Regions from separate parts of the Staphylococcus sp. Ze2 genome, predicted to be linked through region 2. Evidence: predicted binding sites of a transcription regulator. Region 2 holds the regulator's gene; each other region holds the start of a gene.
What was found. The regulator Rex, encoded in region 2, represses fermentation and respiration genes when NADH is low (regulators of the CRP and FNR family bind a similar motif). The targets are predictions, from matches to a motif close to TTGTGAAATATTTCACAA.
Positions count from the first base shown of each region.

Region 1: the regulator Rex is predicted to act here: its motif matches at 1,143-1,160, upstream of pflB (formate C-acetyltransferase).
Region 3: the regulator Rex is predicted to act here: its motif matches at 1,546-1,563, upstream of ACM591_RS03875 (nitrate/nitrite transporter).
Region 4: the regulator Rex is predicted to act here: its motif matches at 1,018-1,035, upstream of ACM591_RS03840 (nitrate reductase subunit alpha).

Region 1 covers NZ_CP183486.1:1,359,623-1,362,847, reverse strand. Annotated here, with positions in the region: gene purU (formyltetrahydrofolate deformylase) at 1-785, shown strand, start outside; gene pflB (formate C-acetyltransferase) at 1,180-3,225, shown strand, end outside.
Region 2 covers NZ_CP183486.1:1,238,772-1,241,996, forward strand. Annotated here, with positions in the region: gene ACM591_RS05550 (ABC-F family ATP-binding cassette domain-containing protein) at 1-1,072, opposite strand, end outside; gene ACM591_RS05555 (redox-sensing transcriptional repressor Rex) at 1,224-1,865, shown strand; gene ACM591_RS05560 (YeeE/YedE family protein) at 2,082-3,170, shown strand; gene ACM591_RS05565 (sulfurtransferase TusA family protein) at 3,192-3,225, shown strand, end outside.
Region 3 covers NZ_CP183486.1:907,750-910,974, forward strand. Annotated here, with positions in the region: gene ACM591_RS03865 (sensor histidine kinase) at 1-679, shown strand, start outside; gene nreC (nitrate respiration regulation response regulator NreC) at 700-1,353, shown strand; gene ACM591_RS03875 (nitrate/nitrite transporter) at 1,734-2,900, shown strand; gene ACM591_RS03880 (Hsp20/alpha crystallin family protein) at 2,988-3,225, opposite strand, start outside.
Region 4 covers NZ_CP183486.1:899,324-902,548, forward strand. Annotated here, with positions in the region: gene lip (YSIRK-targeted triacylglycerol lipase) at 1-869, shown strand, start outside; gene ACM591_RS03840 (nitrate reductase subunit alpha) at 1,115-3,225, shown strand, end outside.

The DNA of each region.
Region 1 (3,225 bases), 120 kb from region 2:
ATATTATTGCAGAATACGGCTCTAATATTTTACATCTTGATCACTTTACAGAATATGATCATGCGCAAGATACCGAAGGAAAATTATTTTTAAGATTTGAGTTTGAAAAAGCAAAACAATTGAAAGAAGCTCTAGAAAGCACTTTAAGTCAAAATGATATTAATTTTGATATTTTTGATACAAGTGACAAAACAAAAATCGCATTATTTGTATCGAAAGAAGATCATGCTTTTAATGAAGTGTTATTAAGAGTTCAGCGTAAAGAAATCCCCGCTGAAATCACTTGTGTTGTCAGTAATCATGAAAACAATAGACATTTTGCGGAATCATTTAATATCCCTTTTTACTATGTACCAAGCAATAATGACAAAGCAGTTGTCGAACAAAATATATTAGATATTTGCGCAAAACACGAAGTAGAATTAATCGTTTTAGCTAAGTATATGCAAATACTTACTGATAATTTTGTCAGTCACTATCCTAATCAAATTATTAATATACACCATTCTTTCTTACCATCATTTATTGGAGCAAATCCATACAAACAAGCTTGGGAACGCGGCGTAAAATTAGTCGGTGCAACAAGCCATTACGTAACATCTGATTTAGATGAAGGACCAATTATAGACCAAGATGTCACACGTATTAATCATCGTTATAATGTACAAGATTTACGTAAAATTGGTCGTCATGTCGAGTCTTCTGTTTTAGCTCAAGCAGTTGAATATCATGTTCAACATAAAGTCATCGTTAATGATGGCAATAAAACAATTGTTTTTAATTAATATTGTGTATAAAAAGTGTACTAATTACTGTTATCATAATGGTTAATATAAATTTATGCACAATTTAATTTCTAAAACCTTCTATTATATATGCACAATTTATTAAACCATATTTATCCACTAATTATTAAGGATAAATATGGTTTGTTTTGTATTTCTTCCCTTTTTTATACTCATCATCATTCTAGCCTTTTCTTTACTCACCAATAATACTCCTATTATCACCTGTTGTATAACAGACACACAATATTATAAAACTGTCATATAAATTCCTACAGTTTCTCAAATCGTTCACAGTTTGTATTAAAAACTTTCACAAACATTGTGAAAAATATAACAAGGATAATGTTACAATGTTTGTGAAATTATTAACAAAATGAATGGAGGAGTAAAAATGTTAGCAAAAGAAAAATTACACGAAACCGCTTGGCAAGGATTCAAAAATGGACGTTGGAATCGCCATGTTGATGTTCGTGAGTTTATCCAACTAAACTACTCACTATATGAAGGCGACGATCAATTTTTAGAAGGACCAACTGAGGCAACAACAAAGCTTTGGGATCAAGTGATGGCTTTATCCAAAGAAGAACGTGAACGTGGTGGCATGTGGGATATGGATACAAAAGTACCTTCTACAATAACTTCACATGAAGCTGGATATTTAAATAAAGATTTAGAAACTATTGTCGGTGTCCAAACTGAGAAACCATTTAAACGATCTATGCAGCCTTTTGGAGGCATTCGTATGGCTAAAGCAGCATGTGAAGCATATGGTTATGAGCTAGATTCAGAAACTGAAAAAATATTTACAGATTATCGTAAAACACATAATCAAGGCGTGTTTGATGCCTACTCTAACGAAATGCTTAATTGTAGAAAAGCTGGTATTATCACAGGTCTTCCTGACGCTTACGGTCGTGGAAGAATAATTGGTGACTATCGTCGTGTTGCGCTATACGGTATTGACTTTTTGATGGCAGAAAAAATGCACGACTTTAATACTATGTCTACTGAAATGTCTGAAGATGTTATTCGTTTACGCGAAGAATTATCAGAACAATATCGTTCGCTCAAAGAATTGAAGACATTAGGGAAAACATATGGCTTTGATCTTGGACGCCCTGCTAATAATTTTAAAGAAGCTGTACAATGGCTTTATTTAGCATATTTAGCTGCTATTAAAGAACAAAATGGTGCTGCTATGAGTTTAGGACGTACGTCTACATTCTTAGATATATACGCTGAACGAGATTTAAAAAATGGAACGATAACAGAAAGTGAAGTTCAAGAAATAATTGACCATTTTATTATGAAATTACGTATTGTGAAATTTGCACGTACACCTGATTATAATGAATTGTTCTCTGGGGATCCTACTTGGGTTACTGAATCAATTGGCGGTATAGGAATTAATGGTAAACCACTTGTAACTAAAAACTCATTCCGTTTCTTGCACTCATTAGACAACTTAGGTCCTGCACCAGAGCCTAATTTAACTGTACTTTGGTCGGTACAATTGCCGTCCCATTTTAAAAACTACTGTGCAAAAATGAGTATAAAAACAAGTTCAATTCAATATGAAAATGATGATTTAATGCGAGAATCATACGGTGATGACTATGGCATTGCATGTTGTGTATCTGCAATGAAAATTGGTAAACAAATGCAATTCTTTGGTGCTCGCGCGAACTTAGCTAAAACTCTATTATACGCAATTAATGGTGGAAAAGATGAAAAATCTGGTATGCAAGTAGGACCATCCTATGAAGCTATCAATTCAAATGTATTAAATTACGATGAAGTATTTGAAAAATTTGATAAAATGATGGATTGGTTAGCAGGTGTTTACATCAATTCTTTAAATGTTATTCATTATATGCACGATAAATACAGTTACGAGCGTATCGAGATGGCGTTACATGATACTAATATTATACGTACAATGGCGACTGGTATTGCAGGATTATCAGTTGCTGCGGATTCATTGTCAGCAATTAAATATGCTCAAGTTACTCCAATACGTGATGAAAATGGCTTAGTAATTGATTTTGAAATAAATGGAGATTTCCCTAAATATGGCAACAATGATACTCGTGTAGATGATATTGCCGTTGATTTAGTAGAACGCTTTATGACTAAATTAAGAAGTCATAAAACGTATCGTGATTCTGAACATACGATGAGTGTACTCACTATCACTTCAAATGTCGTTTATGGCAAAAAGACTGGTAACACACCTGATGGACGAAAAGCTGGTGAACCATTTGCTCCTGGTGCCAACCCAATGCACGGACGAGATCAAAAAGGTGCATTATCGTCACTAAGTTCTGTTGCAAAAATCCCTTATGATTGTTGTAAAGATGGTATTTCAAATACCTTTAGCATCGTTCCTAAATCATTAGGAAAATTACCAGAAGAACAAAATAGAAATCTTACAAGT
Region 2 (3,225 bases):
TATGATCTCCTTTTGTTACTTCAAAAGTAATTCCTTTAGTAATCGGAGACTCATAGCCAATTTCTAAATTTTTTATATGAAAGACATCATTACCAGTATTACGATCAAATTCAAATTGAATGTTGGCACTTTTAGCATCAATCATAGGTTTATTAATGCGTTCTATTTTTTCCAACATTTTCCTACGGCTCTTAGCCATACCAGTAGTTGAAGCACGGGCAATATTTTTATCGACAAATGTCTCTAATCTCTTAATTTGAGCTTGTTGATTTTCATATTCTTGCATACGTTTTTCATAATATTTATCTCTTTGATCAATAAATTGGGCATAATTGCCTACATAATGTTGGACATCACCGAGTGCAACGTCGTAAATTTGAGTGACAATTTTATCTAAGAAGTATCTATCATGACTGATAATTACGATGGCGCCTTTAAAGTAATTTAAATAACTTTCTAACCATTGGGTTGTTTCCATGTCTAAATGGTTAGTAGGTTCATCCAAAAGTAATAAATCAGGCTCGCTTAATAACATTTGTGCCAAAGATAATCTTGTTTTTTGACCACCGCTAAAGTCATTGATAGGCCTGTCGAAATCCGCTTCACTAAAATTCAGTCCATGTAAGACTGTTTTAATTTTACTTTCATATTGATAGCCATCTTGTTGTTCAAATTGATTGGATAATGATTCATAGCGATCGATATGAGTTTTATAAGTTTCAGAATCGTATTCATCAGCATGTTGTGCTAACCAATCTGTTTCCAATTTCATTTCTTGTTCTAATTTTTTCATTGCCTCAAACGGCTTAGACATTTCTTCAAATACAGTCTGATCTGTATTTAATGTCATTTGCTGTGTTAAATAACCAAGTTTTAAATTTTTACTTTTAGAAATATGACCGCTATCATAATCTTCAACACCAGCAATGATTTTCATTAATGTTGATTTTCCGGCGCCATTACGACCTACAATACCAATGCGTTCACCAGTTTTTACTTCAAAATCTACATTATTAAAAATATCTTCTCCGTCGAATGATTTTGTTAAATCATTGAGTTGTAATAATATCATCTGATTTTGCACCTCTCTATTCAATATCATTCTACAGTATTCAGTGTGTTGTTAAAACTATCATTGTTTATTTTTATTATTCAGTCATGTATAATGTTGTAGTGATTATAAGATTAATGAATAACAGATAATGAAATAGGGGGATAAGATCTTGGCTAATCAAAGCGAAAAGATTCCTCGTGCCACATTGAAACGTTTACCGTTATATTATAGATTCGTCAATACATTAAAATCTAAAGGCATTGATAGAGTTAATTCTAAATCCATCAGCGAAGGATTAAATATTGATTCCGCAACAATTCGAAGAGATTTTTCTTATTTTGGCGAGTTAGGCAAGAAAGGCTATGGCTATAATATTGATAGCTTATTACATTTTTTTAAAAATGAAATTAGCGAAAACGACGAGATTAAAATTGCAATTGTAGGCGTAGGGAATTTAGGTAAAGCATTATTAACATATAACTTTTCAATACATGATGAAATGACTATAACTGAAGCATTCGATATTCGTGAAGAAATTATTGGGACACAAATAGGTAAAGTGACAGTTAGTCCATTTGATAAAATAAAGGAAATATTATCGCAAGAAGATATAGATGTAGTGATACTGACTACGCCTGAGGAAGCGGCTCAAAACGTAGCCGATGTATTAGTGGAGTCAGGTGTTAAAGGAATACTTAACTTTACACCAAGTCGTGTACTAACACCATCAGACGTTCAAGTTCATCATATTGATTTAGGTATTGAATTACAATCTTTATTATTCTTTATGAAAAATTATAGTAATAAATAAGAAATGTTTAGTTAGTTTTTTATAGATACAGTAATACATTCCATGTATTGTGTTTATAAAAAACTATTTTTTTATGGATGTTTAATTTGAATTTCAAAAATACGACTACTATTAATTTAGCAGAAAGTTAAAAATTTATGAGTTGCAAGGTTGAAATTTTATACGATTTCTAATATTATTAATCTTATTGATTTTATCGGGAAAGAGGTTATTAATATGACTTGGTTAATAATCAGCGGCATTATTGTGGGAAGTCTTTTAGGCTTTGTTATGCAAAGAACACGGTTTTGTTTAGCTGGTGGATTTAGAGACATGTATATTCAAAAGAGTAACAAAATGTTTTATGCATTACTTATAGCAATTACAGTTCAAAGTATAGGATTGCTCATTTTAACTTCAACTGGTTTAGTACAAATACCTGATTCAACTTATCCAGTTATTGGGACGGTAATAGGTTCGTTTATATTTGGTTTAGGTATTATATTAGCTGGTGGATGTGCAACTGGTACTTGGTATAGAGCAGGAGAAGGTTTAATTGGTAGTTGGATGGCACTCATTGCCTATGCATTTACTTCGGCAGCTACGAAATATGGTTTGTTATTACCATTAATGGATGGTGTAAACAAACCTACAAATGTTAATACGAGTATGTCACAAACTACAGGGATACCGACATGGATTTGGGTAACATTGCTTACAGTTATTACAGTGTTTTTTGTAGTCAAAACATTACGCAAACCAAAACCTAAATTTGCTGTTCCTAAATTAAAGCAGAAATTTACAGGTGTACGTCATTATTTATTTGAAAAGAAATACCATCCTTTTGTGGCTGCAATAGCAGTAGGACTCATCGCGTTAATTGCATGGCCTGTAAGTGAATCGACAGGAAGAATGTATGGGCTAGGTATTACTACTCCATCTGCCAATCTAGTACAGTTTTTCGTTACTGGTGATTTGAAATTACTAGATTGGGGTGTATTCTTAGTACTTGGGATATTCCTAGGTTCTTATTTGGCGGCTAAAGGTGCAAGAGAGTTTAAATGGAGATTGCCAGATAAAAAAACCATCCGAAACAGTGTTATTGGTGGCGTATTTATGGGATTCGGCGCTTCAGTGGCAGGTGGTTGTTCAATAGGTAATGGACTAGTAGAGACAGCAACGATGTCATGGAAAGGTTGGATTGCACTCGCTTCAATGATCTTAGGGGCTTGGACAATGAGTTATTTTGTATTTATAAGACCTATGAAAAAAGCGCAGAAGCAAACTTCTAATGAGAATGTAACGTCACAAACGCAAACAATATAATTAATATAGGAGGCACAAATTATGGTACACGAGTTAGGTACAGTTGGAATGGTTT
Region 3 (3,225 bases), 330 kb from region 2:
GTTACAAAATGTGTCGCCTCAAATAGAAAGACATGACAAGATGTATCAACGAAAAATGATGCAAAAAACAATCTCTGCTCAAGAAAACGAAAGAAAACGGATATCTAGAGAATTACATGACAGTGTAGTACAAGAAATGTTAAATATAGATGTTGAATTAAGACTTTTAAAATATCAACAAGACATAGAGCAGTTAGTTAATGGTTCTAAGCGCATAGAAGGATTGATGTCTAAATTAATTGATGATATACGTAATTTATCTGTAGAACTCAGACCATCTTCATTAGATGACTTAGGATTAGATGCAGCCTTTAAGACATATTTTAAACAGGTAGAAGTGAATTATGGTATCAATATAATCTATCAATCTAATTTAACGATGCGTAGGTTTGATAATGAAATTGAAACGGTAGTCTATAGAATAGTACAAGAAGCTTTGTTTAACGCTATTAAATATGCGAACGTAGATACAATTGAAGTTGAAGTACAAGTTAGCCACGGTAAACTAATTGCAGAAATTATAGACAGAGGCAATGGATTTATAAAGACAGACCAGCCAAAGGGAACTGGCTTGGGACTTTATGGTATGAACGAGCGTGCAGAACTTGTAAATGCTGAGATAAATATAGATACTCAAATTGGTAGAGGCACAATTGTTACATTAGAAGTTCCAATATAGGGGATAAGGAGACATTAATTTTGAGAATAGTTATCGCGGATGATCATGCAGTTGTGCGTACTGGATTTACAATGATATTAAATTATCAAGAAGATATGGAAGTCGTCGGGACTGCAGCCGATGGTGTGGAAGCGTATCAAAAAGTGATGAAATACAAGCCAGATGTACTTATTATGGACTTAAGTATGCCGCCTGGTGAGTCAGGGCTTATAGCAACAAGTAAAATTACAGAAAGTTTTCCAGATACCAAAATACTAATACTAACAATGTATGATGACGAAGAATATTTATTTCACGTATTAAGAAATGGTGCTAAAGGATATATTTTGAAAAATGCCCCAGATGAACAATTGATACTGGCAATTAGAACAGTATTTAAAGGTGAAACATATGTTGATATGAAATTGACGACATCGCTAGTCAATGAATTCGTGAATAATTCAGGTAATGATAAGCAAACCACAACGGATCCTTATAAAATTTTATCAAAGCGTGAAATAGAGATATTACCTTTAATAGCAAAAGGTTATGGGAATAAAGATATCGCTGAGAAATTATTTGTTTCTGTAAAAACAGTAGAGGCACATAAAACACATATCATGCAAAAATTAGAATTAAAATCAAAGCCGGAATTAGTAGAATATGCCATGAAGAAAAAATTGATTGATTTTTAAAGTAGTACTTATACAAAAGAGCTAACTTAATTGCCTAAAATGAGCAGGCTTAAGTTAGCTCTTTTTTTGTTGTTTAGAATTTATTAAATTAAAGGTGAAACTGGAGAAGAGCTAAACTTCAAATTATGTTTCTTGTGTAAGCTTCATTAAATGAAGTAGGGAAATTCCACTATTTGTTAAGGGATAATCCTTATGTTCATTTTTTCACAAAGATTTTATAATTAGATTGTGGCCGGTATTCTGCTAATAGAAACGTTTATACTTACTCATACTACACTGGTGCTGATGTTTATGATTACTACATAGAAATACAGCACTTCAACTATATGCAAATACTGGCCTGAATTATCAAAATAATTATAAAATTGAAGGTGAAATGAATGAACAAAGCAAGTGGTAGTTTTCAACTAACATTGCAGTCTTTAAGCCTTGTTGTAGGGTTCATGGCATGGAGCATTATTGCGCCGCTAATGCCTTTTATCTCTCAGGATGTACATATAACAAGCAGTCAACTTTCTATTATTTTAGCTATTCCTGTTATATTAGGTTCTATTTTAAGAGTACCGTTTGGTTATTTAACAAATATTATTGGTGCGAAATGGGTATTCTTTTGTAGTTTTATTATATTATTATTTCCGATTTATTTTTTAAGTCATGCACAATCACCTAAGATGTTAATGATATCAGGTTTCTTTCTTGGCGTAGGTGGTGCTGTATTTTCAGTAGGTGTAACATCTATTCCTAAGTATTTTCCAAAAGATCGCGTAGGATTAGCAAACGGTATATATGGGATGGGGAATATAGGAACTGCAATTTCTTCATTCTTAGCACCTCCGATAGCTGGTATCATAGGTTGGCAATCAACAGTTAGAGGTTATCTAATCGTCATAGTGCTTTTTGCAATTTTTATGTTTTTGTTAGGGGACAGTAAAGAACCTAAAATTAAAGTACCATTAGTAAAACAATATAAAATATTGATAAAAGATTTAAGGTTATATTATTTATCACTTTGGTATTTTATTACATTTGGTTCATTCGTAGCTTTTGGATTATTTTTGCCTAATTTCTTAGTACAAAATTTCGGTATTAATGAAGTTGATGCGGGTATAAGAGCAGGGGTGTTTATCGCATTAGCTACTTTCCTAAGACCGTTAGGTGGTGTATTAGGAGATAAGTTTAATGCTGTAACTTTACTAATCTGTGATTTTTTATTAATGATTACAGGTGCGATTACGTTAGGTCTATCAAGTCATATTTTATTATTTACAATAGGATGTTTACTAATTAGCATGTGCGCTGGCCTCGGTAATGGTTTAATATTTAAGCTTGTACCAACTTATTTTGGAAAAGAGGCTGGATCAGCTAACGGCATTGTTTCGATGATGGGCGGCTTAGGTGGTTTCTTCCCTCCATTAGTCATAGCATTTATAACGAGTCTTACTGGAACAAGCCATTTCTCTTTTATCTTATTAGCTATATTTGGCGTGATTGCTTTAATTACTATGATTCATATTATGAAACGTGAAAAATTAAATCCGACATTATAAAAAAAACTGTAGTTAGATAACCAATCTAACTACAGCTTTTTTTAATTTATCTTATAAAGATTATCAGTAGTCAATAAAGTGACTATATTAATCTATTTGAATATTTGATGCTGAGTGTTCTTCTTGTTCTTTTTTAGGTAGTGTTACGTTTAACACACCATTTTCAAACGATGCTTTAATAGCAGTTTCATCTATATTATCAAAAGGATATTGACGTTTAACATCGCTATAAGTTCGTTCTTGATGAAGGATGCGACCATCTTCATCTTGTTCTTTAGTGTCGTTTGATTGCTTACCTTCAATTGTTAGAGTGTCGTTTTCAAAT
Region 4 (3,225 bases), 340 kb from region 2:
ATTGGGAACCAGGTCAGAAAGTACATTTAATTGGTCACAGTATGGGCGGACAAACAATTCGTTTACTTGAGCAATTTTTAAGATTTGGGAATCCAGAAGAAATTAAATATCATGAACAACATGGTGGTACAATATCTCCATTATTCGAAGGACAAAAAGATAACATGATTTCATCAATTACGACATTGGCAACGCCCCATAAAGGTTCTCAGGCTGCTGACAAGTTAGCAAATAAAGATTTTATAAAAAATATATTAAACAATGTAGCAAAATTAGGTAATAATAAAATAACCAAAATTGATTTTGGACTTTCACAATGGGGTTTCGAACAACAGCCTAATGAAACGTATATAGAATATGTAAAGCGATTGAGAGATAGTCCAATTTGGAATACAGAAGATAACGCAGCTAGAGATTTAACAACATTTGGTGCTGAGGATTTGAACTTAAAGACATCAGTTAACCCTAATATTGTCTACACATCTTTTGCAGGACAAGCTACTCATAAAAATAGTTTAGGTCATCACGCACCTAACATTGGTTTGTTTGGACTGTTGAATTTAACAAGTAACTTGATAGGCAAAGATTCTAGAGAGGATTGGCAAGAAAATGATGGTGTGGTAGCAGTAACTTCTGCTTTAAGTCCAACTGGACAACCCGCTAAAAAAGTACAAGATTTAACGCAAGCTACTGAAAAAGGAGTTTGGCAGGTTATGCCAATTAAAAATGATTGGGACCATGTCGATTTCTTGGGGTTAGATAATCTCGATAGAAAACGTACAGGACAAGAACTTGAAGCATTTTATACTGGAATTATTGATCATTTGATGCGCATAGAGTCACGTGAAAAACAAGTAGTTGCCGTATAAAAAAGAAAATTGACGTTCAAATTTTAATTAAAGCTTTCTTTACTTGTAATGATGGTAATCATTATGACGAGTAGAGGGAGCTTTTTTATGCTCAAAATTTATTAGGGGATTCTTTTAGCTAAATAGGTAAATCCCTAATGTTTAGACTTTGTGAAAAAATGTACAATGATTATAAGAATTAAAGAAATACAAAATTTGTGAATGCTATATAAATTATACATGAATGATGTGAGAGGATGTATAAAATGAAAAAATTTGGATTGCAATTCTTTAAACCAACAGAAAAATTTAATGGTGATTGGTCAATCTTAGAAAGTAAAAGTCGTGAATGGGAAAAAATGTATAGAGAACGTTGGAGTCATGACAAAGTAATAAGAACGACACATGGTGTGAACTGTACAGGATCTTGTTCTTGGAAAGTATTTGTGAAAAATGGTGTGATCACTTGGGAAAACCAACAAACAGATTACCCTAGTTGTGGACCAGACTTACCTGAATTTGAGCCACGTGGGTGTCCTCGAGGCGCGTCGTTTTCTTGGTATGAATACAGTCCTTTACGCATCCGATATCCTTATATTCGTGGTAAGTTATGGGAGTTGTGGACAGAAGCATTAGAAACGCATCAAAACAATACGATAGCTGCTTGGGCGTCGATTGTTGAAAATGATGAAAAAGCTAAAATATATAAACAAGCAAGAGGTAAGGGTGGATTAGTAAGAACGAATTGGAAAGATGTTTCAAAACTCATTTCAGCTCAAATTATATATACAATTAAGAAATATGGTCCAGACAGATTGGCTGGTTTTACGCCGATCCCAGCTATGTCGATGCTAAGTTATGCTTCTGGTGCACGTTTTATGAGTTTATTAGGTGGAGAAATGTTGAGCTTTTATGATTGGTATGCTGATTTACCACCTGCTTCTCCACAAATATGGGGTGAACAAACTGATGTACCAGAATCTAGTGATTGGTACAACGCATCTTATATTATGATGTGGGGATCTAATGTTCCATTAACAAGGACACCAGATGCGCATTTTATGACAGAAGTTCGCTATAAAGGCACAAAGGTAGTATCAGTTGCCCCTGATTATGCAGAAAATGTTAAATTTGCTGATAATTGGTTAGCTCCGCATCCAGGCACAGATGCTGCAGTCGCACAGGCGATGACGCATGTTATTTTACAAGAACATTATGTAAATCAACCAAATGACTATTTTATTAATTATGCAAAACAATATACTGACATGCCATTTGTCCTAATGTTAGATGAAGATAATAACGGCTTGAAAGCTGGGCGTTTCTTACGTGCGCAGGATTTAGGTCAACACACTGAAAATGGCGACTGGAAACCTGTGATTTTTGATAAATTAGCAAAACAATTAACAGTTCCAAATGGCACGATGGGTCAGCGTTGGGAAGATGGCAAACAATGGAACCTAAAATTAGAAAATGAAGAAGGTCAGCAAATTGACCCAGCAATGAGTTTTGCGGAAGATGACTATGAATTAAAGCATATACAATTTCCATTCTTTAACAATGAAGGTAACGGTATATTTGAGCGTCCTATTGCTGTACAAAAGGTTAAATTAGCAAATGGTGAAGAGAAATATATTACCACTGTATTTGACCTAATGACGAGCCAGTATGGTGTGAAACGTTTCAATCATGAACTTGAGGCATCAGGATATGATGATGCAGCATCATATTACACACCGGCATGGCAAGAAAAAATAACTGGAGTTAAACAAAATGTTGTGACCCAAGTTGGTAGAGAGTTTGCGCAAAATGCAATTGATACCAATGGTCGTTCAATGATTATCATGGGAGTTGGTATTAATCATTGGTTTAATTCCGACACGATTTATCGCTCTATTTTGAATCTAGTATTATTATGTGGATGTCAAGGTGTAAACGGCGGTGGATGGGCACACTATGTTGGACAAGAAAAATGTCGCCCTATCGAAGGATGGAATACGATTGCCTTTGCTAAAGACTGGCAAGCACCACCTCGATTACAAAATGGAACAAGTTGGTTTTACTTCGCAACAGACCAATGGAAATATGAAGAATCAAATATCGATAGCTTGAAATCTCCATTGGCAGAAAATATTAAACATCAACATCCTGCTGATTACAATGTCTTAGCTGCTAGATGTGGTTGGTTACCATCTTATCCTCAATTTGATAGAAACAGTTTATCTTTTGGTGAAGAAGCCAAAGACGCTGGAGAATTTAATAATGAAGCAATCATGAAACGTGCGATTGAGTCCGTGAAGTCTAGAGAAACGAAATTTGCAATTGAAGATCCAGATTCAAAACAGAATCATCCAAAAACATTATTCCTTTGGCGCTC